DNA from 3 places in the Lysinibacillus canaveralius genome. Region 3 is predicted to be linked to each of the others. Evidence: a T-box and tRNA genes for the amino acid it is inferred to sense, from the RefSeq annotation. Region 3 holds a T-box; the other regions hold tRNA genes.
What was found. A T-box is a leader RNA that pairs with one kind of tRNA and senses whether it is charged. The one in region 3 lies ahead of leuS (leucine--tRNA ligase), so its partner is inferred to be a tRNA-Leu.

Region 1 (9,756 bases), 490 kb from region 3:
TTGAATGATATAACTGGATATCAACCGTCAATTCTTTGCCGGTTTCCTCAAAATATATTTGCTTTATCGCCTCTTCTGACAATTCGCCGTATTCCAAATCTACAATTCGTCCACGCAGCTCATCTGAAAATAGAATTTCTTCCACAAAATCACCTCTCTCTTATTAAGGATTGAAACGAACGGAATGGAAGATTTTTTTTGCCCGCTCTCTTTCTTCGGTTAGATCGAGATTGCATTCTTCCGTTTTGCTTATGCATGTAGAACTATACTCTAGACCTATTGCTTTATCGGTAGTCTGGGATTTTATATAGCCGAGAAAATGCAGGTAAAATCCATTTTTGTCATTACTTATATCCTGTCTATATTCAGCAAAGTAGATATCATTATCCCCTACTGTATATTTTTCAAAGTCTTCAGGTGTTACTAATTTTTTGGAGCCGATTAGCAATTCTAAATTTCCTTCTATCCATTCGGTAGCTTCTCGGTCATCAAAATTTCCTACGACGGAATAGCTGTAGTTCTCTTCTTTTCGTTCCTCACCAAAAAGAATAGCTTCATACTTTGTATCACGATATTGATAATACGTCTGATCCATCACTGCATTCACTGGGTAAAGCATTGTATAGCCGCCAACACCTGATTCAAAAGTATAGTATCCCTCTTCCGTTTCTTCCTTAGAAGAAATGAATTCCTTCGTGAAATCATCCTCTAAAGCTGCTGTTTGAATCTTCTCCGCACTTGAATTAGCACTTGAGCTAGTATCTGAATTGTCATTTGTTTTCATTGCCCCACACCCTCCTATTAATAAAGTCACTGCAAAAAGAAATGGTAAGTAGCGTTTCGCCAAGATGGTGCCCCCTTCTGTGTTGATTAAACCTAATTTTATTTAAATGATATTTCTTCTTCCTTATTGAAAGAAAGCAAAGCTCTTCATAGTAGTCATCTCGATGTTGGTAATACAGCTGACTCATTACTGCATTCACCGATCATAGCTTCATGTATTCATGAACTTCTGATCTCAACTCTACGTATTTTAGAAGAAGGAAGACAACCCTTTGTAAAACCATCCTGCAAGACCATTGTTTGTATTCCCTTTTCCAGAAGAACATTCTCCCTATGCCATGTCATGCAGCCACCCCGAAAAAAACAATTATAAGGAAGAATTGTAAATAACGTCTATTAAGGATGCATCCCTCTTATCATCTAAAATTTGCCTATTAATAATTTAGCAGAGAATGGCGCTGTAAACGATATAGTAGAAGCAAATTAATGCTTTCCATCTAGACGCATTCGTTCAGTAAAGGAAAATTTTCATGCTAATTAATATTACTTATTACGGACATTTCTCTTCCTCCTATCGACGAAAAGCCCTATTCCTTTCATGCGCTCCTATTTGCTTATAAAAGCGTCCTTAAACCCGGGGTCTCATATGGCTAAAATAAAAAAACCCTCTGAAAAAAGGGTTCCTTTCACTTACTATTGAGTTATTCCTCAAACTATTCTCTGTTAATCAGTTCATTAATTTTCCGATTCATTTTTTTAGCCTCCAAGCGGTTGTACAGATAAAAGAGAAACCAAACAAATGTAAAGATCAATATATTTAACAAAACTACTGAAATAATCAATGACATAGAATTGGTTGGAATCCAGTTCAAAGAAAAAGCGACGAGGAAGAAGACCGTTAAGCCAACAACAAAATGGATGAGGGATTGCTGGAAGAATGACAAGCGTTCTATTTGATATACAAAAGCTGGTGATGCACAGGCGACCCCTACAATCATAGATCCTACTGCCTGACGCGTAAAATCAGCCATCACAGCATCTAAAAATACCGCTCCGCCAAGCCAGTAGCCAATAAGATTGACGAATACAAAAACCGTACATCCCCAGCTGACTCCAGATGCGAAATATTTCATAACCCACATATATTAAACCCCCAATCTCTCTTTAAATTGCTTTCGATAATTTCGGGTAATAACTTCACGGAGCCCTAATGCCAGCTCAAGCTCCATCGTCCCATTGAAGGAAGCTTCGACATGCTTTATTTTTCGGAAATGAACAATCGCTGATTTCGAAATGCGAATAAAATCACTGCCAAGCTGCTGCTCTAGTTCATATAAAGGTTTATTTACAATATACCGATTATTATCATCATCATATAAAACGAGTTCACGCCCTTCTGTTCGAATCAAAATAATAGAAGCCGGTTCAAGGATATATGTCTTATTATCCGATTGGGCTGTTAATATCTGTTCCTCCCCTTCACTTTGTAAAAGTGAAATAGCTGCCTGTACTGCCGGTGAAAGCTTTGATACATGAATTGTCGCATATGGCTCCTTATACGTAGGATCTATCCTCACCTCTACCCGCACGATCATCCCCCCTCGCAAAAATTATATCATACATATTTATCCATAAAATGCATGTTAAACCGCTATAAGGCATCTTACACACCCGTTTGGACATCTCACTCAAAATGCATTGTTGCCGCTGTCTCTGTTGTATATATTTATCTCAAATAAAGGAGGAGATGAAGAAATGGAAAACAAAATCGTGACAGTCAATCACCTTTCCATTCAGTATAAAACAACGATTGCTGTTCAAAATTTATCCTTTTCCATAAAAGAGCAAGAAATCTACGCCATCATCGGACCGAATGGAGCTGGAAAAACATCAACAGTAGAATGTATTGAAGGGTTAAGAATGCCTAGTTCTGGCAAGGTATCTGTGCTCGGGGTGACTCCCCACTTGAATCGGAAGAGGATATATAAACAGATGGGCATTCAATTACAGGAGGCTGATTACCCTGACAAAATGAAAGTGAAGGAGCTATGCATTTATTTTTCAGCTTTCTATGACCACCCGGCAGATTGGCGTCTTTTGCTAAAGCAGCTGGATTTACAAAAGCGTGAAAATACTCTTATCAAAAAATTATCGGGAGGGGAAAAGAGGAAACTCTCTATCCTATTAGCCTTGCTTCCAAAGCCAAAGCTGCTTATTTTAGATGAATTGACCACTGGGCTCGATCCAGAGGCAAGACGGATGATGTGGCAAAGCCTGCTCAATATCCGCAATGCAGGAACTACCATACTTCTCGTTTCTCATTATTTAGATGAGGTTGAACACTTAGCAGATCGCTTGCTGTATTTAGTAGACGGTCATAAACAATTTGAGGGGACATTAGAGGAATTCCGCCAGTATGCAGAAAATCAGATAACCCCTTCTGAGCGGAAGCATAACTTGAATTTGGAGCAGCTGTATCTATTAGTTTCCCCTAAAAAAGGAGCACTATTATCGGAGGTAATGAAATGACGAAAATTTATCATACTTTTATGATTGAAATGAAATTATACACACGTGATTTTTTCAGCTTCTTTTTTACGTTTGCATTTCCTTCATTGCTGCTATTACTTTACGGAAGCATTTATGGCAATGAACCGACTGTTTACTTTGATGGCTATGGAACAATTGATGTATCTATTCCTGCCTATTGTGCCATGATTATCGGTGTAACTGGCTTGATGGCCTTTCCGCTGACACTCGCTCATTACAAAGAACATCAAATCTATAAACGATTGGACGCGACGCCTGTTGGAAAAGGCTTTGTTATTTGGATCCAGACAGCGGTAAATATCATCATGACACTTCTCGGATTTTTACTATTATTTATTGTAGGGAAGCTTGCTTATGATGTGGAGTATGAAGGGGAATTGTGGGCTATCAGTATTGCGATTTTACTTTCTATCGCCGCTATTTTTTCAATTGGTTTCCTCTTTACATCTATTGCTCGAGACAGCAAGATGACCAATCTATTATGTTATCTTTCTTATTTTCTCATGTTGTTTTTATCCGGAGCGACCATGCCAAAAGAGATGTTTTCGGATACCTTATTATCTATCTCCAAATTTCTGCCCCTCACCTATGTAGTCGATCTTTTACAGGGAACTTTTAATGGAGAGGCGTTACATGAATATAACTTTGAAATTGGCATGCTAGCTGGTATTTGTCTACTTTGCTCTTTAATGGGGGCTATTTTTTACAAAAGGAAAAATTGGGCGTAATTGCAGTGAAAGGCGATATGGCTGCCCCTTCCTCATAGTTAAGCTCTGATGAAATGTTCCCTCCTCTTTGGACTGTATCATCTTTTCTCCAAAAAAGGCGACTCTTATTCAAGAGCCGCCTCGGAGTGAAGACAAAATCGTTTCATGACTTTGTCTTCATGTCTTCTAAGAAACTTTAATAAAAAGGCGTTTTTACCCAGCCTGTCTTGAAAACACTTGCCAGACAAGGAGTATCAACGAGCGAAGACGCGAATAGAACCTAAGTTCATGAGGGAACGAGCGAAGCAAGCAATGCTGGATGAAAGCGTTTGTCAACTGGCTGAGGTGGCTCTTATTTAAGAGCCGCCCATCAAGTCTAAAACCCATTTCTTCACATCTACAAGCCGGTTTGATGGCGGTTTCTCTATTTCGCCCGTAACAATGAGCGGAACCACAGAATCCACACGATGGAGAGAGCCATGCGCACCACCGCCCGCATGATCATGACTATGTTTTTCTATAAACTCGTAAGAAGGCTTTGCATCTACGATAATTACCTTTCCTTCTTGTGAATGAAGTGCTCCATGCAGCCTTGCAAGCGCATCAGGGTACGTATGATAATACAGGGCTCCCTGTTCATCCTTCTTTACATCCAAAAGAGACAAATCACCATCCAAATGCCATGATTGGCCGTACTCATCGATAGTCGGCCCGTTTGGTGAAAATGTAAATTGTTCTTCTCCCTTTGGTTTCACAACATAATTAATTTGCTGATCACTCCAGGCAATAAAACCAATTCGTTCATCCTTTTTTAAAATATCTAATACTTCAGAAAATGGAATTTGCTCATCATGCAGATAGATATATGCCATCCTCTCATTAATGGCAATAGCCAGCTCTGCATTCTCTTTTCCGTTCTCCCAAAACGTATAGTCCTTCAACACATCATTTAAATCAATTAAAGCTGTCTCCTTCTCTTCCTTTACCGATGATTGACCGCTATCACCTAGGACAATCCATGTTACTTCCTGAATGGCTTCCTCCCACGATTCAAAATGATTGAATAGCTCTTGAAGGCCTTGATCTGCCTTCTCAATTCCTTTTGTATCTTTAGGACCATTTTTGTGTATAGAGGCATCGGCATCAGGAAAATAAGCTAGGGTAAACATCGGAAGCTTATTTTGCTCGAGTATATACTTTAGCTCATTTACTGTGAAATCATTATTGACACCCATTCGCTTCCAGCTGAATTTATACCGATCGTTCTCTGGATTATATTGAGATAACGCACCAAGTGACAATAGCACTGGTCCATTCACCTTTATCTCCTTCGGCAATAGCTTTGCAAAAGAGAGCAGCTTCGGTACATGTAATTCATGCTGAGTGCTTCCCCGGTATAATAGGCCATTAATGGACGCCGATTGCAATTGAGCGTTTGCCAGCTCTTCGTGAATCGTCTGCACATCCTTACTTAGATGCGATTCATTAAGGCGAATCACACTATCGGCTGCTACATTCTTTATACCGTTGTCCCACATTTCCCTTATACCGCTTCCATAGCTGACCATGCGATCCTCATCCTCTTTAAACCAAATCAAGCCCGGAATCTTATGACCATTTGTATAAGTTCCCGTTAACAAGGTGCTATCAATAGTTACAGACATCGTCGGATAAGAGCTAATAAATTCTGGATAAAAATCTCCATTTTTCATTAAAAACGAGAAAGCAGGAGCCCTTCCCTCCTGAATTGCCTTTTGTAGGGGCTCAGTCATTAACGAATCCACTGTGACCAAAACAACCGGTTTTTGCTGCGTTGTAATGGGAACGCTATTTAACTTTTTAGTCGGCGACATGGAAATAGCGAGAGCAAGTCCTCCACAAATAATAATAACTAAAATAAAAGCAATAAGTATTTTTCTTTTCATTATAGTCACCTATCTTCCATTCATCAGTAGTAGTATGGTGATTACAAATGAATACATGCTTTCGTGAAGGTAAAATCTTTTGCCATTATTTACGAAAAGAAAAAAGAACCCCTGAATAATCAAGGATCCCTTGGCACTTTGATACCATTAATCAGGGTCGAATCGACAATCTAGAAGGAACTCGATTTTGAGCGGTACTAAAACCGTCTAATATCAAAATTTTAATACATTGCTATCGTTTTTCACTTCACATTACTCTTAATTTTTATGCGAGAGTATTAGCCCTTGGTGTCGGGAGACATTATTTAGGTCAGATATTAAATCAACCATTTAAAGAAGAAACACAACAGATACAAGAGCCGGTTAAAAAGGAATTTAAAACTACCGAAGAAAAGATTATCTAAAATCAAATCTTGTACTAAATGCTGTTATACGTTAAAATAGAACCTGGTGAAAACATAAAATGGTGATTAGGTAAGACCTGCTTTTTTGCTTTTATATGATTTTATTTAAGTATAAATTATGATGATTGATTTCTTTGTATCGAGTGCAAAGACGTTAGGTAGCATCTCAAAAACCTTTTAATTAAAAGGTTTTTAAGGTGCTACCTTTTTTTAATGACAGCTAGGAGGAGAATGGTTATGGCATTTCATAAACCACAAAAAATTGCAGAGATAACGATAGAAGCAGGGGTGACAAAGACAAAACTTCCTTTTCCCCATTTGTTGCTGCTTGGATTTTTAGGGGGAGCATTTATTTCATTGGGTTATTTACTAGATATTCGTGTCATAGGTAATTTGCCAGCGGAATGGGGGAGTCTTGCTAACTTAATCGGAGGTGCCGTATTCCCAATTGGGCTTATTTTAATTGTCCTTGCTGGGGCAGAATTGATTACAGGAAATATAATGTCGGTATCCATGGCGTTTTATGCAAAGAAAATATCTCTAGGGAATCTCGTACATAATTGGTTTTGGGTCACTTTAGCAAATCTAGTTGGAGCTCTTTTTGTAGCATATTTCTTTGGTCATGTGGTGGGTTTAACTGAAACAGGCCCATATTTGGATAAAACGGTGGCAGTGGCACATTCAAAAGTAGATGAAACCTTCCTACAAACCTTTATATCAGCGATTGGTTGTAACTGGCTTGTATGTCTAGCAATTTGGCTGGCTTATGGAGCAGATGATTTTATCGGGAAAATTGCCGGCATTTGGTTCCCAGTCATGGCCTTTGTCGCGATTGGCTTCCAACACGTTGTTGCCAATATGTTTGTGATACCAGCAGCGATTTTTGCAGGACAGCTTAATTGGATTGATCTTATTGAAAACATCATTCCAGCCTTCCTAGGCAATGTTGTAGGCGGGGCCCTTTTTGTTGGATTGTTGTATTTTTATGTTTATCAGAAACAAGATAATCAAGTTCAGAAACTTCCTAAGAATTCTTAGGAAACTGACATATAAATATTTAGAAAACCCTATTATTTTAAATTGACGCTACGATAATAGGCTGGTTCTCTTAGGGCTACTTCAATTTTTGCTTACTAAAGTTGGAGTAGTCCTTTGCTTTGCCTTCCCTTATATAATTGAATTTCTAATGCTTCTTCCTCGGTTCAGTGCACACGATTCTTAATTATTCTGTCGTGCAAAAGAAAAATAAAAAAAACTCCACAGAATATACTGTGAAGTTTACTATAACCATGTTTCTCGTTAGTTAAGATACCGGTGGTCGGGGTCGAACCGACACTCCAGAAGGAACACGATTTTGAGTCGTGCGCGTCTGCCAATTCCGCCACACCGGCATGGATTGGAGCGGAAGACGAGGTTCGAACTCGCGACCCCCACCTTGGCAAGGTGGTGTTCTACCACTGAACTACTTCCGCAAATTATTAAGATAAAAAAAAACCGGATGTCCGATCAAAAAAATCTGGAGGCGGCTACCGGATTTGAACCGGTGATAAAGGTGTTGCAGACCTGTGCCTTACCACTTGGCTAAGCCGCCGTAAAAAGAATATTGGAGCGGAAGACGAGGTTCGAACTCGCGACCCCCACCTTGGCAAGGTGGTGTTCTACCACTGAACTACTTCCGCAAATGGCTGGGGTACTAGGATTCGAACCTAGGCATGACGGAATCAAAATCCGTTGCCTTACCGCTTGGCTATACCCCAATAATATAATATGCAAGTTATTTAAAAAGTAATGGGGCGACTGATGGGAATCGAACCCACGAATGCCGGAACCACAATCCGGTGCGTTAACCACTTCGCCACAACCGCCATTATAAGGAATTTACTTAAAAGGATGGGGCGACTGATGGGAATCGAACCCACGAATGCCGGAACCACAATCCGGTGCGTTAACCACTTCGCCACAATCGCCATTGTATTGTTTAAGTAAAATTCATGAAATAAAAAAACTGGCAGGGGCAGTAGGAATCGAACCCACACCAAAGGTTTTGGAGACCTCTATTCTACCGTTGAACTATGCCCCTAAAATGGTGGAGGGGGACGGATTCGAACCGCCGAACCCTAAGGAGCGGATTTACAGTCCGCCGCGTTTAGCCACTTCGCTACCCCTCCAAATGGTGCCGGCGATAGGAGTCGAACCCACGACCTACTGATTACAAGTCAGTTGCTCTACCAACTGAGCTACACCGGCATTTTGGAAATATGGTGGGTCAGGACGGAATCGAACCGCCGACACTTAGAGCTTCAATCTAATGCTCTACCAACTGAGCTACTGACCCATATTTTATAAAGAATGGCGGTCCCGACCGGGATCGAACCGGCGATCTCCTGCGTGACAGGCAGGCATGTTAACCGCTACACCACGGGACCATTTGGTTGCGGGGACAGGATTTGAACCTGTGACCTTCGGGTTATGAGCCCGACGAGCTACCGAACTGCTCCACCCCGCGACAATGTTATTAAGATGGTGGAGGATGACGGGCTCGAACCGCCGACCCCCTGCTTGTAAGGCAGGTGCTCTCCCAGCTGAGCTAATCCTCCATCTGGTTATTTCTTATGATTTTAATAAGTGGTGACCCGTACGGGATTCGAACCCGTGTTACCGCCGTGAAAGGGCGGTGTCTTAACCACTTGACCAACGGGCCAATGTAAAACGTCTCTAAATATAATCTGGCGGAGAGTAAGGGATTTGAACCCTTGAGACAGTGTTACCCGCCTACACGATTTCCAATCGTGCTCCTTCGGCCTCTCGGACAACTCTCCAAGAAGAATGGCTCCGAAGGTAGGACTCGAACCTACGACCAACCGGTTAACAGCCGGTTGCTCTACCACTGAGCTACTTCGGAATATTTTTATTGGAAGCCTAGCGATGTCCTACTCTCACAGGGGGAAGCCCCCAACTACCATCGGCGCTAGAGAGCTTAACTTCCGTGTTCGGTATGGGAACGGGTGTGACCTCTCTGCCATCATCACTAGACTCTTAAAAGACAAGATTTATTATAGCATATTCTATGCTAATTTCAAGTGTTTTTTATTAAAAATCCACAGTTTTTCTTGTTCTTTCAAAACTGGATAAACGTTTCATTGTGCAGCACACAAAATTTGGTTAAGTCCTCGACCGATTAGTATTCGTCAGCTCCATATGTCGCCATACTTCCACCTCGAACCTATCTACCTGATCGTCTTTCAGGGGTCTTACTTACTTGCGTAATGGGAAATCTCATCTTGAGGGGGGCTTCATGCTTAGATGCTTTCAGCACTTATCCCGTCCATACATAGCTACCCAGCGATGCCCTTGGCAGAACAACTGGTACACCAGCGGTATGTCCAT
Region 2 (9,756 bases), 1.5 Mb from region 3:
ATTTCATTGCAGAAGAGATTCCACCTGAATTCCAAGAAGTCTTTTTTGACCGGATGAAAGAAGGAAAAGATAATACACTGGAAGGACGCCTTCTCGAATTTGCCGACAAACTCGACCAATTCTATGAAGCATTTGCCGAATTGAAGCGCGGTAATACGGACAAGGAATTTGTTATTATGTATCAGCAGGCTTTAGCAAAATTACTTGATCTGCCTCTTCCAAACAGTGTCAAATACTTTCGCCATGAAATTTTGAAAGATGCAGTGGCTGAGGATACACAGATTGATATTGTGACCTTAACGGAAGAAATTTTAAAAAACAAATAACTGCTCGTAAAGTTTTCCAGTTAGAATGGAAGGCTTTTTTTACTGTGAAAAATTAACTTTCTTCTTTAAAGATTGCTGCTTAGATGTAATAGAGCAGCACTCTTTTATTTTTTTCACATACATGTAACGAAATGGATTAAGATGGTACTAATGATTTGAAAGGACAGAAAAAGGAGGATGGCAGCATCATGGAAGAGCTGGAGCAGATATATCGAGACATCCATCCAAAGCTGTTCACATTTTTCTATTTAAAAACAGCCAATACAGCATTGGCCGAGGATCTCACTCAGGATGTCTTTTATGAAGCAAGTAAGAGCCTGCACCGTTTCAACGGTCAATCGACCCTATCTACATGGATGTTTGCCATTGCCCGCAATCTTTTAAAGAAGCATTATCGATCTAAAAAATATGAGAAGGCATTGGTTGAAAAATTAGAAATTGAGCCTATTACAGCTAGTCTTACACCCGAGCAGCAAATCGAACTGAAGGAAGATATACAGAGCCTTCTGATGAAGATTGGAAAGCTAGACCCTCATCTAAGTGAGATCATCCTGCTGAGAATTTATGGTGATTTATCATTTAAGGAGATTGGCGAGCTGACAGGCAAAAGTGAAAATTATACAAGAGTCGCCTTTCATCGTCTAAAAAATAAATTACAAAAGGAAATGAGGGATCTGAATGAATGATTGCCGTATTGTCGAAGATTTGCTTCCACTCTATGAAGAAGATTTATTACATAAAGAGACCGTTGATTGGATAGAAACCCATCTTTCCACATGCGAATCATGCCGTTCACGGGCAAATGAGACACTTGCTGCTTTCCCAGCAGCGCCCATAAAGCCGAAAAAAACGGCTGCAGCCATGATGAAGAACGTACGTTCAAAGCTTGCCATCTATCAGCTGTTGTTTGTACTCTTATCATTTGCCTTTGCAATGAGTACATCCATATTCGCCGACAGCTTTCAATTTATTTTAAGTTATTTTATCCTCGGCTTCAGTACATTTTATTTTTACCGCAGCTGGATATTTACAATTCTCATCTCAATGATACCGATAATTATCTGGTCAATTTATGATACAATTGCTTCTTATGGCTCCTATCATCAATGGTACACACAGGCTTTAGAAAACCACGATTCTGTCGCCGGCTTATTTGGTATGCTTCTCGGCAGCAGTCTTTTAATGGGCATTATTCATACCCTATTTGCTGCACTTGGTGCTGTCGTTGCCCTGCTAACGATGAAGATTACAGAAAAGGAGGAGTCCTTATGACATTGAAAAAGTGGGTTTATCTAATCATCGCCCTCGCTATTACAGGCTATATTTTATTTTTCTATATAAGTTTTAATGGAAACCCTATTTCTAAAGCGGTTGCGAAAAATTATGCATCGGATTATTTGGAAAAATACTATCCAGAGCAAAACTATTCCATTAAGGACAGCGGCTATAACTTTAAAGATCAAAGCTATTCTTTTCACTATATTGTGAATGAAAAGAATGACCAAGTATACAATTATTCCATTGAGATTGGGAAAGGCTTGAAGCCGGACGAAATCATCTATCATTCCCTTCGTTATGACTCCGAGGATGTAGAAATGAGCAGTACTTTTTCTGAAGCAGGAACAACCTATGTACAGAAATTGCTGACGGAAGCAAAGCTAGATAGTGAAGTATATTATTACGTGCAGGTACCGCTAGGCTATGTAGATCGCAGCGCTGAGTGGAAACCAAAACTCGAATTACCTGTGAACGCAGACATTCATGTATATACAGAGAAGCCTTTTACATCAAAGAAGGAATTTTTTCAATACGTCAAAACTGTAATAAATGAACTCGATGAAGTTCTTTATAAAGAGCTGTACATTGAAAATACGCTGTCTGAAACAACAAACGGATCGGAAATAGCTTATAAGATCACAATTGAATACGATGAAGATATTACGATTGAAAATGTCTGGGCAGCTGAGTAGCTTCTTTCCAACCGGAAGAAAACAGAAATTATATCTATATAATCATTATACAAAGGAAAGCAATTTAACCAATATTCTTCATGCTAAATTCCTATCATTTTATTTGACAAATTTCTCGAATGCCCCTTACTTGCATAATTTTAATGTTTATCATACAATAATAAATGAAGCTACGTTGTACGTGTAATATTAAGTTTTAACCTTTATACAGTAACAGGGAGTTTTATATCCAAGCTGAAATGGCGAGCCCGAGCTCCTTTGACCTCGGGATAAACAGGAAAGCTTATGCGAACACCCACTTTGAGAAGTGTGGTTTAAAACTTTCTATAATGTCGCGGCATCGTGGCTTTTGCCATTAAGAAAGCATATGTAGCAATATTTTATAGACACCCAGTCCAAATATGGTCTGGGTGTTTTTTTATTGCCGTAAATAGCTGCCGGGAGTAAAATTCAAGCTCATCCTCACTAATAGAAAATAAGTCATCTCATTTCCACTAGAGAGTTTATCTATCTGTAATATATAGCAGCTGCCGCTGGTAACATATTCTCTATCCGCTCACGCTAATAAACAAAGCTTTATTCAATATATTGTTAAACACCCTGGCTATACGTCAACAAACCAAACAAATAAAGCAGCCCTCTTACTAGTTATTCATTAAGAAGGCTATATGGTTCCTAATCTATAAGTTATCCTTAATTAGCTTTAATAAATTCACCGGGAGCCAATTATTGAGGGCGTTACTTCCTTCTGAGCTTACATACAGATAACCATTCACTTCAATACCTAGCGATGAAAAAAAGGTTTCCTTTTCATGCATTATTATAGATTTAGCTCCATCTAACGGGGTGCTTTTCCCATCAGTATCTTTTGTTAACTCATAACGTATAAATCTTTCGCTTGATATTCTCTCAGCGATTTTAAGATCTGTAACAGAATATTGAATGCACCTTTCATAAGAGCCGTCGTTACTGGCATCACAGGTCCTGAGCAGCTGTCCATTGTTTGTATCCTTGAAATAACTATCCCCGAAAAAGTCTGATCCGAAGTACCATCCGTAACCATATTGACCCTTACCGTAAATACTGTCACGGTTAATATTAATATAAGTTGGATTTTGATAAAAGGATGAACGAATTTTTATCGGTACTTCTTTGAAAACTACCAAATCTGTTGCTTGTACACGGTACTGTCCCATCTGGTAGAATACTTTGCCATCATATTTTCAATATCATACGTTCTAAAGAAATTGTTTCGCTTCACCACTAACGAATCAAACGTACCATTTGGATTTCTCTTGTATACCTTGATGTCTTTTTTGAAAGTCATTTTTCCTGTTTGCCCTTTTACAACTTCCGACCCGTCATGCATCACTTTCGCTTCCGATTTTACTGGATTTATTACAGCTAATACAAACGCTGCTAGTAACATAATAAAAAGCTTTTTCATTATTATCTTCCTAATCAGTTTTATAGTAGAAAATATACCTTCTTAGTGGGATACACTAATATAATCCACATTCTACCAATTAAAATATAATGATATAAGAAATCCGGCAGAATTAGAGTGTTTACCCTAACATAATTTTCCCTCTCTGTCATACAGGCCGCATACAGTGCAGTTAATAAATTCTAGACTAAAACCCTTTTTCACTTATAAACTGTCTAATACGCTCATCAAGCGCTTCTATAGAGCCTTCTGGAATGGGGGTTGGCTGAACTTTTTCTTATCGATATATGACTCTTTCCCTTTGATTGAAGAGCATCTATTCCATTTACACTAAACGTTTTTTCCAGGTCTTATATTTGAAACACTTGTAGTAGTGAAAATAGCCGCTGTTTCAACACTAGATATACTATATTCAGTTAGATAATTTAGTACGGCCACTTTAACCTGTAACCTATAGCTCGTATATTGTTTAAGAAAAAGCATTTACACCATTAGTTTTAAAATGGTTTATCTTCGTATTATATTGTGCTCTGTTACAAGGAATTTCGGTGTATTATAAGAGCTTTCATTCCCATTTAGATACCAAGGAGCTGCTGCTTGTAATCCATGTTCAGTAGTAAACTTTCCTATAGAAAAACTGCACCCAAATTGTTTGATTGTATCTAACAATTCGGATGCAGTTTAATTCTTTAGGAGGCTTTTTATTATTAAATTTTTAGTAGGTTATTACGCTAATGTATTTGAGCAATAATAAGGCACTCTATTCTTTATAATCAGTTATTTTCTAACGATAAACTTTACCAGGCAAACTCTTCATATATCCCATTTAATAGTGATAAAAATTTGCAAATAAAAAAGTATGCAGCTTATCGCTGCATACTTTAGGATGACCCGTACGGGATTCGAACCCGTGTTACCGCCGTGAAAGGGCGGTGTCTTAACCACTTGACCAACGGGCCATGGCTCCGAAGGTAGGACTCGAACCTACGACCAACCGGTTAACAGCCGGTTGCTCTACCACTGAGCTACTTCGGAATAATATTATATATGGTGGGCCTAAATGGACTCGAACCATCGACCTCACGCTTATCAGGCGTGCGCTCTAACCAGCTGAGCTATAGGCCCCCTACTTTAAAATTACTTTCTTATGTATTTTCTGATGGTGGGTCAGGACGGAATCGAACCGCCGACACTTAGAGCTTCAATCTAATGCTCTACCAACTGAGCTACTGACCCTTTATCAAAAATGGCGGTCCCGACCGGGATCGAACCGGCGATCTCCTGCGTGACAGGCAGGCATGTTAACCGCTACACCACGGGACCATTTGGTTGCGGGGGCCGGATTTGAACCAACGACCTTCGGGTTATGAGCCCGACGAGCTACCACTGCTCCACCCCGCGATAATTTTATTCAAGTTTGCTGAAGTCTGTAATGCACCATTTCTATTTCAAAAATGGCGGAGGAAGAGGGATTCGAACCCCCGCGCGGTTTAACCCGCCTGTCGGTTTTCAAGACCGATCCCTTCAGCCGGACTTGGGTATTCCTCCGTTTATATGGTTGGTGGAGCCTAGCGGGATCGAACCGCTGACCTCCTGCGTGCAAGGCAGGCGCTCTCCCAGCTGAGCTAAGGCCCCATGTTGTTTATTCATAGAAATTTGGATGGTCGGGAAGACAGGATTCGAACCTGCGACCCCTTGGTCCCAAACCAAGTGCTCTACCAAGCTGAGCTACTTCCCGTAATTTTTTGGCGCGCCCGACAGGAGTCGAACCCATAACCTTCTGATCCGTAGTCAGACGCTCTATCCAATTGAGCTACGGGCGCTAAAATCATAAAAATGGTGCCGAGGGCCGGAATCGAACCGGCACGGTGGTCACCCACCGCAGGATTTTAAGTCCTGTGCGTCTGCCAGTTCCGCCACCCCGGCATATTGGAGCGGAAGACGAGGTTCGAACTCGCGACCCCCACCTTGGCAAGGTGGTGTTCTACCACTGAACTACTTCCGCAATATGCGTTGCTTTTTATTCTGACAGTATATGAAGTTAAAAGATGCGGGTGAAGGGAGTCGAACCCCCACGCCTTGCGGCGCTAGATCCTAAGTCTAGTGCGTCTGCCAGTTCCGCCACACCCGCATATTATAAAAATGGTGAGCCATGAAGGACTCGAACCTTCGACCCTCTGATTAAAAGTCAGATGCTCTACCAACTGAGCTAATGGCTCAAAATGATGCCGGCGATAGGAGTCGAACCCACGACCTACTGATTACAAGTCAGTTGCTCTACCAACTGAGCTACACCGGCATTTTGAGATGGTGGAGGATGACGGGCTCGAACCGCCGACCCCCTGCTTGTAAGGCAGGTGCTCTCCCAGCTGAGCTAATCCTCCAAAAAAAATAAGCGAAGCGATGTCCTACTCTCGCAGGGGGAAGCCCCCAACTACCATCGGCGCTAGAGAGCTTAACTTCCGTGTTCGGTATGGGAACGGGTGTGACCTCTCTGCCATCATCACTTCACATATTATGTAGTTGAAGAAACTTATTCCTTCAAAACTGGATAAACGTTTCATTGTACAGCACACAAAATTTGGTTAAGTCCTCGACCGATTAGTATTCGTCAGCTCCATATGTCGCCATACTTCCACCTCGAACCTATCTACCTGATCGTCTTTCAGGGGTCTTACTTACTTGCGTAATGGGAAATCTCATCTTGAGGGGGGCTTCATGCTTAGATGCTTTCAGCACTTATCCCGTCCATACATAGCTACCCAGCGATGCCCTTGGCAGAACAACTGGTACACCAGCGGTATGTCCATCCCGGTCCTCTCGTACTAAGGACAGCTCCTCTCAAATTTCCTACGCCCACGACGGATAGGGACCGAACTGTCTCACGACGTTCTGAACCCAGCTCGCGTACCGCTTTAATGGGCGAACAGCCCAACCCTTGGGACCGACTACAGCCCCAGGATGCGATGAGCCGACATCGAGGTGCCAAACCTCCCCGTCGATGTGGACTCTTGGGGGAGATAAGCCTGTTATCCCCGGGGTAGCTTTTATCCGTTGAGCGATGGCCCTTCCATGCGGAACCACCGGATCACTAAGCCCGTCTTTCGACCCTGCTCGACTTGTAGGTCTCGCAGTCAAGCTCCCTTGTGCCTTTACACTCTACGAATGATTTCCAACCATTCTGAGGGAACCTTTGGGCGCCTCCGTTACCTTTTAGGAGGCGACCGCCCCAGTCAAACTGTCCGTCTGACACTGTCTCCTGCCCCGATAAGGGGCATGGGTTAGAATTTCAATACAACCAGGGTAGTATCCCACCGACGCCTCCTCCGAAGCTGGCGCTCCGGGCTCTCTGGCTCCTACCTATCCTGTACAAGTTGTACCAAAATTCAATATCAAACTACAGTAAAGCTCCACGGGGTCTTTCCGTCCTGTCGCGGGTAACCTGCATCTTCACAGGTACTATAATTTCACCGAGTCTCTCGTTGAGACAGTGCCCAGATCGTTACGCCTTTCGTGCGGGTCGGAACTTACCCGACAAGGAATTTCGCTACCTTAGGACCGTTATAGTTACGGCCGCCGTTTACTGGGGCTTCAATTCACAGCTTCGCTTGCGCTAACCGCTCCTCTTAACCTTCCAGCACCGGGCAGGCGTCAGCCCCTATACGTCACCTTACGGTTTTGCAGAGACCTGTGTTTTTGCTAAACAGTCGCCTGGGCCTATTCACTGCGGCTCTCTCGGGCTTTCACCCTACCAGAGCACCCCTTCTCCCGAAGTTACGGGGTCATTTTGCCGAGTTCCTTAACGAGAGTTCTCTCGCACACCTTAGGATTCTCTCCTCGACTACCTGTGTCGGTTTGCGGTACGGGTACCTCCCACCTCGATAGAGGCTTTTCTTGGCAGTGTGAGATCAGGAACTTCGTCCATACGGACTCGTCATCACAGCTCAACGTTACAGTGTGCGGATTTGCCTACACACACGCCTTACTGCTTGAACAGAGACAACCAACGCTCTGCTTACCCTACCCTACTGCGTCCCCCCATTTCTCAAACGGTGGGGAGGTAGTACAGGAATATCAACCTGTTGTCCATCGCCTACGCCTGTCGGCCTCGGCTTAGGTCCCGACTAACCCTGAGCGGACGAGCCTTCCTCAGGAAACCTTAGTCATACGGTGGACGGGATTCTCACCCGTCTTTCGCTACTCATACCGGCATTCTCACTTCTAACCGCTCCACCAGTCCTTCCGGTCTGACTTCAACGCAGTTAGAACGCTCTCCTACCACTGACATCAAAGATGTCAATCCACAGCTTCGGTGAATCGTTTAGCCCCGATACATTTTCGGCGCAGCGTCACTCGACCAGTGAGCTATTACGCACTCTTTAAATGATGGCTGCTTCTAAGCCAACATCCTGGTTGTCTAAGCAACGCCACATCCTTTTCCACTTAACGATTACTTTGGGACCTTAGCTGGTGGTCTGGGCTGTTTCCCTTTTGACTACGGATCTTATCACTCGCAGTCTGACTCCCGTGTATAAATATCCGGCATTCGGAGTTTGTCTGAATTCGGTAAAGCGAGATGCCCCCCTAGTCCAAACAGTGCTCTACCTCCGGTATTCTCAATCACGAGGCTAGCCCTAAAGCTATTTCGGAGAGAACCAGCTATCTCCAAGTTCGATTGGAATTTCTCCGCTACCCACACCTCATCCCCGCACTTTTCAACGTGCGTGGGTTCGGGCCTCCAGTAAGTGTTACCTCACCTTCACCCTGGACATGGGTAGATCACCTGGTTTCGGGTCTACGACCACGTACTATTTCGCCCTATTCAGACTCGCTTTCGCTGCGGCTCCGTTTTCTCAACTTAACCTCGCACGTAATCGTAACTCGCCGGTTCATTCTACAAAAGGCACGCTATCACCCATTAACGGGCTCTAACTACTTGTAGGCACACGGTTTCAGGTTCTCTTTCACTCCCCTCCCGGGGTGCTTTTCACCTTTCCCTCACGGTACTGGTTCACTATCGGTCACTAGGTAGTATTTAGCCTTGGGAGATGGTCCTCCCGGATTCCGACGGAATTTCACGTGTTCCGCCGTACTCAGGATCCACTCTGGAGGGAATGACTTTTTGGCTACAGGGCTTTTACCTGCTCTGGCGGACCTTTCCAAGTCGCTTCGCCTAAATCATTCCTTTGTAACTCCGTATAGAGTGTCCTACAACCCCAAGAGGCAAGCCTCTTGGTTTGGGCTCTTCCCGTTTCGCTCGCCGCTACTCAGGGAATCGAATTTTCTTTCTCTTCCTCCAGGTACTTAGATGTTTCAGTTCCCTGGGTCTGTCTCTAACGCGCTATGAATTCACGCGAAAGTACTGCGCGATTAAACGCAGTGGGTTCCCCCATTCGGAAATCCCCGGATCAAAGCTTACTTACAGCTCCCCGAGGCATATCGGTGTTAGTGCCGTCCTTCATCGACTCCTAGTGCCAAGGCATCCACCGTGCGCCCTTATTAACTTAACCAATAAGTTAACGCTAACTCGAAGAGTTAGACTTCAGTTTACACGTCAATTGCTTGACTTGTTTGACTCATATCTATTTAAAGATAGAAATTTGTGTTTGCTTTCAATGTCGTTTTATCCAGTTTTCAAAGAACAAGTGCGCTACCTGTGTCTACTTCTTCGCACATTTGCGACGAGTAACCGCAGGAGCAAGTTTTGAAAGTATGAACTTTCAAAACTGAACAGCAAGAACGTTAACGTATATCACCGTGTGATATACTTCCGAAAAATATCCTTAGAAAGGAGGTGATCCAGCCGCACCTTCCGATACGGCTACCTTGTTACGACTTCACCCCAATCATCTATCCCACCTTCGGCGGCTGGCTCCAAAAGGTTACCTCACCGACTTCGGGTGTTACAAACTCTCGTGGTGTGACGGGCGGTGTGTACAAGGCCCGGGAACGTATTCACCGCGGCATGCTGATCCGCGATTACTAGCGATTCCGGCTTCATGTAGGCGAGTTG
Region 3 (9,756 bases):
TGCTTCAGCATTCTATGGGGCAGTGAGAACATCGGATCTAGCGTGGGCATTAGGTGATGCAGGTCTTGGACTCATGGTATGGATCAATGTGTTAGCAATGCTCTTTATCATGAAGCCGGCCCTAGTCGCCTTGAAAGACTATGAAAGACAGAAGAAAGAAGGAAAAGATCCTGTCTTCGATCCTATTAAATTAGGCATTAAAAATGCTGATTTCTGGGAAAAGCGAAATAGGGGAGAATAATAAGGTAGAGAGCTGCTTCGTATTTTGAAGCAGCTTTTTTATTTTGCAGATTAATAGACAACATTAGCTAGATAATAGACAAAAGGTGACCAGTAATAGACAATGTGGACTAATTAATAGACAAAAGCCGCCTATTAATAGACAAACCTAGCCAAATAATAGACAGACAAAAAAATTTCCATCGATTTTGAACGATTTATTCAATTGTACGGTCTAATACATAAAGAGAGATAAGTGGGTGAATTATGGAGCAAATGGCAAAAAGGGCAATCAGCGGAGATGAACAGGCCATTTTATCTCTTCTAGAGCACTATGAAGAAACCTTATACAGGACGGCGTATGCTTATTTGCGTAATGAACAGGATGCACTAGATGCAATACAGGAGCTCGCGTACCGGGTATTCAAGAAAATTCATCAGGTTAAAGAACCTGCCTATATAAATACATGGTTTGTACGGGTGCTGATTAATATTTGCCTGGATATGAAAAAGAAACGACTGGATTATGTTCCTGACTACGCTGAGCCAAGCTACGAACAGAAAATGGATTTTGAAGTGCTTGATATGATTAGCAGGCTATCAGAGCAGGAACAGCAGGTTATATTTTTAAAATATGTTGAGCAACGAACAAACAAAGAGATTGCGAGTGTGCAAAACATTCCCGAAGGTACAGTGAAATCACGTGTGCATCACGCATTAAAGAAATTAAAGCTACTTTTTGGACAGGGAGGGACAGATTGATGACTACCCCATTTGATTTCGAGAAATTGAACAAAGAGTTAGATCAAATCAACGTACCAAAAGAACAATTAGCAAAAACCCGGCATAGGGCCCTCCAGAAAGTACAGAAAGAAAAACGGCGGATAAGTAACTGGCGCTATTATACAGTACTTACAGCGGCAGCTGCTTTGGCATTCATCCTGTCTATCCGTTTCATTCCGCCTTTTGCTGAAACAATGACGCTTGTCCCTGGCTTTACAGAGGTTGTATTGTTCCTTACAGAGGATCAAAGGGATGAAAAATATACTTATGAGGAGCTTGACATTAGTGAAACGAAAAACAATCTAACCCTTACAGTAAAAGGGGTGCTGGCCGATGAAACGGGGATGAAAATTCGTTATTCACTAGAGGCGCCATATAATATTGCAAAGCTTCCAGTACGGTCGGTAACAATTTTACAGGATGGGAAGGAATTAGACGGGGCATCCAGTTATGGCTCGCCGGTAGACGGAGAAATAAAAAAATATATAGAGGATACAATTTTTCAAACTGTCGAAGGCGAAAATCTGCCTAATAAGAAAAACTTTGAGCTTCAAATAACGTTTGGCGATAAGGAGGAAACAACGTTCGAAATTCCTTTTACGATCAAAAGCGATATAGTGAAAAAACAAGTATATAAAATCGATCAAACATTTTCGTATGAGGGGCAAAAACTGATTGTAAAAGATATCACGATTGCACCAACATCGACCCGTCTTCGTATAACATCTGATGCAAGCAATTCGATGCAAATTCTAAATGTTGGCCATGTACGTGTTTTCAATGAGCAAGGAGAGCCAGTAAATACACCAGAGAATGGATTAACAGGGTTAAATAATCTTTCTTATGGTGAAGTCATTTACTTATTCGAAAGTGATGCAGTCAACTCAGCGGATTCCCTCACGATTGAACTCGAAAATATAGATGTATTGCCGAAGGATGATAATTATGTTGAAGTAGATTTCAGCAAGCAAATCGTTCTAAAGCAGCCCGCAATAGGAAAGGTGAAGTTTAAAATAAGACAGGGTGGTGTTATTACAATTGAAGAGGAGGAGGGGACAGAGGTTCGTTTAAGTCATGCGATTGATGCAGACGGGAGACGTTTTGAAATGGAATCATTCTCCAGTACATGGAATCAAGTGGATTATACGTATCCAATAGAAATGAAAGCCCCCGTAAAGATTTATTTCTATAACTTTCCAAATACAATCTATTTTAAAGAACAAGTTATTGTGAATAAATAAAACAAGGATGAGGGCAGACCCTCATCCTTTTGTTTATAATTCCTGACGCAGTGCTTGGATAACTTCAATTTTTGTTGCTTTACGTGCAGGACGCCAGCCGGATAAGATTGCCACCAGCAGGCTGATGCCCCCTGCAATCAGTACAAGGCTGAATGGAATGACAGAAAACGTAAGTTCATAACCTGTCAGATCATCCTCCGATAAAGCATAGGCGAGTACATGCGGCAGAATAGCGTTTGCCCCAAAGCTAATCGCATACGAAAGAATAATCGCCAAGCCTGTGCCTAACAAGCCGATAAATGCACTTTCCATTAAAAACAATCGTTGAATCAATGCCGGAGAGGCACCAATTGCCTTTAACACGCCAATTTCACGTGTACGTTCTGTCACAGCCATCGTCATCGTGTTGAAGATACCGATAGAGGCAATTAATACAGCAATTGTTCCGATAAATACAAGACCGATTTTGAAGATCAGGAAGAATAGATCCATTTCCTCTAATTGCTCCACAACGGAATACACTTGGTAACCTTGTTCTTTTAAGATGTCTAATACAGGGATTACATTTTCAAGTGAATCTACAAAAATCGTTGTTGTAGGGTATGCTTCTAAGGATGGGAGTATCGTTTGTACACCCTGTCCAAAAATAACGGAAGAATCAATATACCATTCATATGAAGGCTTCTTTAAGACACCGACAACCGTGAATTCCCCAGATTGCACCTCTTGATCTCCTTCACCATCTTCAAACTCGAGCGTTACTGTTTTTCCGATAATCTCTCCTTTATAGCCTTCTTCTTCACCGTTGTACCATGTCCCATTTGCTTCCGCTTCTCTTGACTTGCGCTCGATTTCTGCCTGATCCGCTTCGTTTAATAAATTTTGAGCGTAATGGTAGCCGACAATAATTTCATTTGGTGCCGTTGGTAAACGTCCCTCGCTTAAATTCGATGGAAGTTTTGATTGCGCCTCCATATCAAATATTGCTCCCTGTGAATAGCCTGTACGATCTTCGAAGGTCGACAAGACGGAAGCTGCGACATCCCATTTTTTTAATACGACATTGACATGCTCTACGTCATTTATCCACTTTTCATCCTCGGCGGTTAGGCTTTCATCACCCCAGAGCTCGATTTCCGTAATTTTCTCTTGATTTAAAATTTCATTACGCATCGTCTCCTGAATACCAAACCCGATTGAGGCTAATACGATTAAAAAGGCACAGCCAATCATGGCAGCCAGAACGGTAGTTGTGACGCGCATCTTATTTTTCTTCATATGCTGCCAAACAAATTGCAATTGATCTTTAAATAACATACTACACTTCCTCCATTAATAATCCATCAGTCATACGCAAGATACGGTCCGCGATAGAAGCTACTTCCTCGTCATGGGTAATGATGATGAAAGTGACATTGCTTTCCCTGTTTAGTTGCTGCATGAGTTGGAGAATTTCTTGTTCTGTCTGCATATCCAAACTGCCAGTCGGTTCGTCCGCTAAAACGATAGGAGGATCGGTAATCATTGCCCGGGCAATCGATACACGCTGCTGCTGTCCGCCGGATAGCTCATTTGGATAGTGGTCTGCCACCTCTGTCAAACCAACTCTTTTAAGCATGTCCTGCACCTTTTTCTGGCGTATTGCTGGACTGATTCCTTTCAGCTTTAGGGGCAGCTCAATATTTTCAACAACATTTTGGCCGGGGAGGAGTTGAAAGTTTTGGAAAATGAAACCGAAGTGATTTAAGCGAAAGGCAGCGCTTTGCTTTTCAGTAAATACTGCAGTCTCGGTATCTTTAATGAATACAGAGCCAGAATTCGGTTTTAGAAAGCCGGCAATAACCTGTAAGAGGGTAGACTTTCCAGAACCGCTTTTACCGACGATCGAAACGATTTCTCCCTGCTGTACCTCGAAATTAATCCCTTTTAATACTTCCACCTTCTTTTCCTTGCCTTTCTTGCCGATCATGAAGGCGTGGTGTAATGATTGAACTGTAATCATATGCTCATTCCTTTTTGTGTTAATAAGCTAAGTGTAAAAGGCAAATATGAAGATATAGAGCCTGCATTTCTGAAGATTTTCTTAAGAAATACAAAAAGCCACTGAATCAGTGGCTTTTTTCAAAGGCAAGCTTAATACCGAAAGCAATTAAAATAGTACCCGTTACCCCTTCAATTGCAAGTTTTGTTCGTGTTTTTTTCATGAAGCTGCTGATTTTATCCAATAAGTAAATGTAAAATACAAACCATATAGCTGTTAACCCTGTATAAAGAAGCCCCATCAGGAGGAAGGGGAACACCGTTTGACTTGTTCCGTCGACAAATTGAGGCAGGAACGTCAAAAAGAATACAGCAACCTTTGGATTTGTGACATTCGTAAGGAAGCCTTGTTTAAAACACGGCTGCCCTGTGTAGTTATTGTTTTCTTGCAATTCATCAGGCAGCTGTTTGTAAAGATTTTTTATGGACCACAAGGTTTTAACTCCTAAATAGCATAAGTACACAGCCCCTACATATTTAATGACCGTGAACAAATAGGCTGATTTTACAAGGATTGCAGAGAGCCCTATTACTGCAGCGAATGTATGGATCAGTAAGCCGCAGCATGAACCGAGCATTGTTTTTAACCCTCCGCTCCGACCGTTAACAAGTGTGTTTTTAGTAGCGATGGCTGTATCGGGGCCTGGCAAAATGATGAGCAATATACACATAAGTAAAAAGAAAGAGAGATTATCCATAAAAACCACCAATCTATTTTGTTCTGAAAATTCAGAAATTAATATACCATAAATATGGCTCTGAGAAAATAGCCGAAGAAGGTGAGTTTTTAAATAAAATAAGGGGACCTTGGAGTGAGCTTTTATTAAAAAAGAGCCGAGGATAGATTCCTCAGCTCTCAAGGGGCAATTCTTTGACCTTTTCTAATGCAATAACAAATGGAGGGTCATTTTTCTGGTTCAAAAATTCGTAGCGCAGCACGTGAATATATTTCTGAGGCAGATCGCTTACAAATCGAATGACCTCATCACGTTCCTTTTTGCCGCCTTCATGCCCATGATAAATAACAAGCACGATAATGCCGCCGACCTTCAGGAGCTTTAATAGGCTCTTTAAAGCCTGAATAGTCGTATTCGGGCGTGTAATCACCTCATGATCACTACCCGGCAGGTAACCCAGGTTGAATATGGCGCCTGAAATAGGCTTGTCTACATATTTTGCCACATTTTCGTGCCCATCTTTTAGGACAACTGCCCGATGTTCAAGGGCATTGTCGAGCAAACGGTGAAGTGTCGCATCGACTGCCTGCTTTTGTACATCAAATGCATAGACAAAGCCGTCATCGCCAACAAGCCCGGCTAAAAACAGTGTATCATGACCATTGCCGGCTGTTGCATCAACTGCAATATCCCCATTGCTGATTGCTGATTTTAATAATGTCTGCGCATATTGTAGAACTCGTTCCAGCTTCATTTTGCCACTTCCGCCTGGTAGTACTTGCCTTGCCATGAGCCGCGTCGTTCCAGCTCCGCATCAATGCCATTCAGTACTTCCCATTTATTAACTGACCACATTGGCCCAATCATGAGATCAATCGGTCCATCACCTGTAATACGGTGAACGATCATTTCAGGTGGCAGCACCTCTAGCTGATCGGCTACAAGGTTGATATAAGCATCCTTTTCCATGAACTCCAGCATTCCTTTTTCATACTGCTTCACAAGAGGTGTACCCTTTAACAAATGCAGTAAATGGATCTTGATGCCTTGGACATCGAGCTTCGCTACTTCCCGTGCTGTATCCATCATCATATCGTAGTCTTCCAGCGGCAAACCGTTAATGATATGTGTGACAATACGGATATTGTGCTTGCGCAGTTTTTCTACACCTTCAACATATGTTTGATAGTCATGTGCCCGGTTGATCAGGTTCGCTGTTTTTTCATGCACAGTCTGCAGGCCAAGCTCTACCCAAAGATACGTGCGTTCATTTAGCTCAGCCAAATATTCGACAACGTCATCAGGGAGGCAATCAGGACGTGTAGCAATACTAAGCCCCATTACACCTTCACAAGCAAGTGCTGCTTCAAACTTTTCTTTTAATACTTCAAGCGGAGCATGCGTATTTGTATATGCTTGGAAATAGGCCATTGTCAGGCCATCCTTCCATTTATTCTCCATTTTTGCTTTGATCTTTTCAAATTGAACAGGGATCGGATCAACCTTATCACCTGCAAAATCTCCCGAGCCGGCAGCGGAGCAGAAAGTACAGCCGCCAAAAGCAACTGTGCCATCCCGGTTCGGGCAGTCAAAACCGGCATCCAGTGCAACTTTATATACTTTTTTTCCAAATTCATTCCGCAAATAGCGATTCCATGTATAATAACGCTTTCCATCTGAAGGGAAAGGGAAATTTGTTTCTGTCATATATGTCACTCCTCTAACGCCCTATTTTAACATGCAGAGGACACTCTGACATAACAGAAAATCTTTTTCTTGTACATTTTACGAATTACGCATAGACTTACTGTTTGGAGCTTGAAATTAATGGAGGAAATTTTATGCCGAAAAGTGTGTGGTTTTTAGTTGTAGGAATGTTTGTAAATACAGTCGGAAGCTCATTTTTGTGGCCTCTAAATAGTATTTATATTCATGATTATTTAGGAAAGTCGCTTACCGTGGCAGGATTTGTTTTAATGTTGAATTCGTTAGCAGGTGTATTTGGCAATCTGCTTGGCGGTTATTTATTTGATAGATTAGGAGGATATAAGACAATTGTCTTTGGGGTCGTATGTAATTTAGTCACATTAGCCCTTTTGACAGTGTGGCATGACTGGCCCCAGTATGTCATTTTACTGACAATGGTCGGGTTCAGCGGCGGAATTGTCTTTCCTGCAATGTATGCCCTCATCGGCAGCGCCTGGCCGGAAGGGGGAAGAAAAGCCTTCAACACATTATTCTTAGCAAACAATGTAGGAGTGGCGATCGGTCCTGCACTGGCTGGAGTAATTGCTGATATTAACTTTGAATATGTTTTCATTACGAACCTGGCGACATACGCAGTGTTCTTCTTTATTGCTGTTTTTGCCTTCAGACGATTTAAACAGGCAGGCATTGCACCGAAAAATGTGATTGCAGAAGGGGCAGGCCCCCAATCAAAAGCACCGTTATTTGCTATATTGATACTATGTATCTCCCTCGTGTTCTGCTGGATGTCGTATTCACAGTGGAGCGCGACGATCTCTTCCTATACACAGGAGCTGGGGATGAGCCTCTCTCAATATAGTTTACTATGGACGATTAATGGACTATTAATTGTAGGAGTACAGCCATTCATCCGGCCAATTGTCCGGATGTGGGAGGATAAACTGAAACACCAATTAATATTAGGGCTGGTACTGATGTCTGCCTCAATTGGCCTGGTATCAATTGCAGGAGATTTTAAAATGTTTGCCGCTGCCATGGTGGTTCTGACATTGGGAGAAGTATTCTTTACACCGGTTATCCCGTTAGTAGCAAACAAACTGGCACCGGAAGGAAGGCAAGGTTTCTATCAGGGGATTGTGAATAGTGCAACGACAATAGGGCGTATGGTAGGACCGCTGATCGGCGGGGTGATGGTCGATGTGTATGGTATGCAGGTGCTTGCCATCTTCCTTGCTATTGCACTTATTGTTGCCATCATTCCGTGTTTACTGTACGATCAGCCATTGAAACGGGTTAAGTATGAATAAACACTTGTGCTTTTCAATTGTTTCCATTAAAATAAATGAAAATATTAAGAACGACTGTGATGAGGAATAGTAGGTCTAGAAGTCTTCAAGAGAGCCTGCGGTTGGTGTGAGCCGGCAGATGAACAGACTGAACTCGCCTCGGAGTATGCTTTTGGCGAAAATAGTAGCTGGAAGCCGTGTTTTCGCGTTAAGAAATCTAAGCTGAGTGCTGTGTCACTAATGTGGGTGGTACCGCGGGAGTCAAAATTCTCTCGTCCCTTTCTATTATGGAATGGGGCGAGTTTTTTTGTTTTTTTAAAATTCCGTAAATTCCGCTTAAATATGTGAAAACAGGTCGACAATGATACTTTAAGGAGGAAATACCATGAGTTTTAATCATCAAGAAATCGAAAAAAAATGGCAGCAATATTGGGCTGCCAACAATACGTTTAAAACAGGCAACGACAATTCAAAACCGAAATTTTACGCATTAGATATGTTCCCTTATCCATCAGGTGCAGGACTCCATGTAGGACACCCGGAAGGCTATACGGCGACTGATATTTTATCTCGCTACAAGCGCATGCAAGGCTTTAACGTTCTTCATCCGATGGGATGGGATGCCTTTGGTCTTCCAGCGGAGCAATATGCACTTGATACAGGAAATGACCCTGCTGAATTCACAGAGAAAAATATCGCAACGTTTAAACGCCAAATCCAAGAGCTTGGCTTTTCCTATGACTGGGATCGTGAAATTAATACAACAGATCCGAAATACTACAAATGGACACAATGGATCTTTACAAAGTTAGTAGACATGGGCTTGGCTTATGTAGATGAAATTCCTGTAAACTGGTGCCCAGCACTAGGCACAGTTCTAGCAAACGAAGAAGTAATTGATGGTAAATCAGAACGCGGCGGTCATCCGGTAGAGCGTCGCCCAATGAAACAATGGATGCTGAAAATCACAGCATACGCTGACCGCCTGCTTGATGATTTAGAGGAAGTAGATTGGCCCGAATCAATTAAAGATATGCAGCGCAACTGGATTGGACGTTCTGAAGGGGCACAAGTAACATTCGCTATTGATGGGACGGATGCGTCATTTGAAGTATTCACGACACGCCCTGATACATTATTCGGTGCAACTTATTGCGTTCTTGCACCAGAGCACAAACTAGTAGCAGACATTACAACTGCAGAACAAAAGTCGGCCGTAGAAGCATACTTGGATAAAGTAAAGCTTAAATCAGATTTAGAGCGTACAGACCTGGCGAAAGAAAAAACAGGTGTCTTTACGGGTGCTTATGCAATCAATCCGATCAACAGAGAAAAAATGCCAATCTGGATTGCTGATTATGTACTTTCAACATATGGTACTGGGGCAATCATGGCTGTACCAGCTCATGATGAGCGTGACTATGAGTTTGCAAAAGAATTTGGTTTAGAAATTAAGCCGGTTCTTGAAGGCGGGGACGTTGAGAAAGAAGCATTCGTTGGAGACGGTGCTCATATTAACTCAGAGTTCTTAAACGGCTTAAATAAAGAAGACGGTATTAAAGCGGCAATCCAATGGTTAGAGGAAAATGGCGTAGGGGAGAAAAAGATTTCTTACCGACTACGAGACTGGTTGTTTTCTCGCCAACGCTATTGGGGAGAGCCGATTCCAGTCATTCATTGGGAAGATGGAACAATGACAACAGTACCGGTAGATCAACTGCCATTAGAATTGCCGAAAACATCCAATATCCGTCCATCCGGTACAGGAGAATCACCGCTTGCCAACATCGATGAGTGGGTGAA

Region 1: it encodes a tRNA-Leu, which carries the amino acid that the T-box ahead of leuS (leucine--tRNA ligase) is inferred to sense. The anticodon was not compared.
Region 2: it encodes a tRNA-Leu, which carries the amino acid that the T-box ahead of leuS (leucine--tRNA ligase) is inferred to sense. The anticodon was not compared.

The regions. Positions count from the first base shown of each region.
Region 1 is NZ_CP154840.1:3,767,664-3,777,419, forward strand. Features, by position in the region: gene AA0Y26_RS19050 (DUF6792 domain-containing protein) at 1-145, opposite strand, end outside; gene AA0Y26_RS19055 (hypothetical protein) at 164-847, opposite strand; gene AA0Y26_RS19060 (DUF3021 domain-containing protein) at 1,497-1,925, opposite strand; gene AA0Y26_RS19065 (LytTR family DNA-binding domain-containing protein) at 1,929-2,378, opposite strand; gene AA0Y26_RS19070 (ABC transporter ATP-binding protein) at 2,539-3,312, shown strand; gene AA0Y26_RS19075 (ABC transporter permease) at 3,309-4,061, shown strand; gene AA0Y26_RS19080 (alkaline phosphatase family protein) at 4,397-5,965, opposite strand; gene AA0Y26_RS19085 (formate/nitrite transporter family protein) at 6,607-7,407, shown strand; tRNA gene AA0Y26_RS19090 (tRNA-Leu) at 7,679-7,760, opposite strand; tRNA gene AA0Y26_RS19095 (tRNA-Gly) at 7,767-7,841, opposite strand; tRNA gene AA0Y26_RS19100 (tRNA-Cys) at 7,887-7,960, opposite strand; tRNA gene AA0Y26_RS19105 (tRNA-Gly) at 7,974-8,048, opposite strand; tRNA gene AA0Y26_RS19110 (tRNA-Gln) at 8,052-8,126, opposite strand; tRNA gene AA0Y26_RS19115 (tRNA-His) at 8,159-8,234, opposite strand; tRNA gene AA0Y26_RS19120 (tRNA-His) at 8,261-8,336, opposite strand; tRNA gene AA0Y26_RS19125 (tRNA-Trp) at 8,376-8,449, opposite strand; tRNA gene AA0Y26_RS19130 (tRNA-Tyr) at 8,454-8,537, opposite strand; tRNA gene AA0Y26_RS19135 (tRNA-Thr) at 8,541-8,616, opposite strand; tRNA gene AA0Y26_RS19140 (tRNA-Phe) at 8,629-8,704, opposite strand; tRNA gene AA0Y26_RS19145 (tRNA-Asp) at 8,720-8,795, opposite strand; tRNA gene AA0Y26_RS19150 (tRNA-Met) at 8,799-8,875, opposite strand; tRNA gene AA0Y26_RS19155 (tRNA-Val) at 8,891-8,966, opposite strand; tRNA gene AA0Y26_RS19160 (tRNA-Glu) at 8,996-9,070, opposite strand; tRNA gene AA0Y26_RS19165 (tRNA-Ser) at 9,097-9,188, opposite strand; tRNA gene AA0Y26_RS19170 (tRNA-Asn) at 9,197-9,271, opposite strand; rRNA gene rrf (5S ribosomal RNA) at 9,287-9,402, opposite strand; rRNA gene AA0Y26_RS19180 (23S ribosomal RNA) at 9,528-9,756, opposite strand, start outside.
Region 2 is NZ_CP154840.1:192,273-202,028, reverse strand. Features, by position in the region: gene AA0Y26_RS01125 (YfbR-like 5'-deoxynucleotidase) at 1-326, shown strand, start outside; gene AA0Y26_RS01120 (RNA polymerase sigma factor) at 482-1,012, shown strand; gene AA0Y26_RS01115 (zf-HC2 domain-containing protein) at 1,005-1,598, shown strand; gene AA0Y26_RS01110 (hypothetical protein) at 1,595-2,296, shown strand; RNA gene ssrS (6S RNA) at 2,461-2,649, shown strand; gene AA0Y26_RS01100 (hypothetical protein) at 2,977-3,492, opposite strand; gene AA0Y26_RS01095 (hypothetical protein) at 3,456-3,743, opposite strand; tRNA gene AA0Y26_RS01090 (tRNA-Glu) at 4,631-4,702, opposite strand; tRNA gene AA0Y26_RS01085 (tRNA-Asn) at 4,704-4,778, opposite strand; tRNA gene AA0Y26_RS01080 (tRNA-Ile) at 4,792-4,868, opposite strand; tRNA gene AA0Y26_RS01075 (tRNA-Phe) at 4,904-4,979, opposite strand; tRNA gene AA0Y26_RS01070 (tRNA-Asp) at 4,991-5,066, opposite strand; tRNA gene AA0Y26_RS01065 (tRNA-Met) at 5,070-5,144, opposite strand; tRNA gene AA0Y26_RS01060 (tRNA-Ser) at 5,199-5,291, opposite strand; tRNA gene AA0Y26_RS01055 (tRNA-Ala) at 5,303-5,378, opposite strand; tRNA gene AA0Y26_RS01050 (tRNA-Pro) at 5,405-5,481, opposite strand; tRNA gene AA0Y26_RS01045 (tRNA-Arg) at 5,490-5,566, opposite strand; tRNA gene AA0Y26_RS01040 (tRNA-Leu) at 5,581-5,669, opposite strand; tRNA gene AA0Y26_RS01035 (tRNA-Gly) at 5,674-5,748, opposite strand; tRNA gene AA0Y26_RS01030 (tRNA-Leu) at 5,793-5,874, opposite strand; tRNA gene AA0Y26_RS01025 (tRNA-Lys) at 5,887-5,962, opposite strand; tRNA gene AA0Y26_RS01020 (tRNA-Thr) at 5,970-6,042, opposite strand; tRNA gene AA0Y26_RS01015 (tRNA-Val) at 6,052-6,127, opposite strand; rRNA gene rrf (5S ribosomal RNA) at 6,139-6,254, opposite strand; rRNA gene AA0Y26_RS01005 (23S ribosomal RNA) at 6,325-9,253, opposite strand; rRNA gene AA0Y26_RS01000 (16S ribosomal RNA) at 9,531-9,756, opposite strand, start outside.
Region 3 is NZ_CP154840.1:3,273,445-3,283,200, reverse strand. Features, by position in the region: gene AA0Y26_RS16560 (alanine/glycine:cation symporter family protein) at 1-241, shown strand, start outside; gene AA0Y26_RS16555 (sigma-70 family RNA polymerase sigma factor) at 487-981, shown strand; gene AA0Y26_RS16550 (DUF4179 domain-containing protein) at 981-2,243, shown strand; gene AA0Y26_RS16545 (ABC transporter permease) at 2,277-3,560, opposite strand; gene AA0Y26_RS16540 (ABC transporter ATP-binding protein) at 3,562-4,245, opposite strand; gene AA0Y26_RS16535 (LysE family translocator) at 4,352-4,981, opposite strand; gene AA0Y26_RS16530 (class I SAM-dependent methyltransferase) at 5,133-5,714, opposite strand; gene AA0Y26_RS16525 (TIGR01212 family radical SAM protein) at 5,711-6,667, opposite strand; gene AA0Y26_RS16520 (MDR family MFS transporter) at 6,802-7,974, shown strand; T-box leader at 8,022-8,236, shown strand; gene leuS (leucine--tRNA ligase) at 8,339-9,756, shown strand, end outside.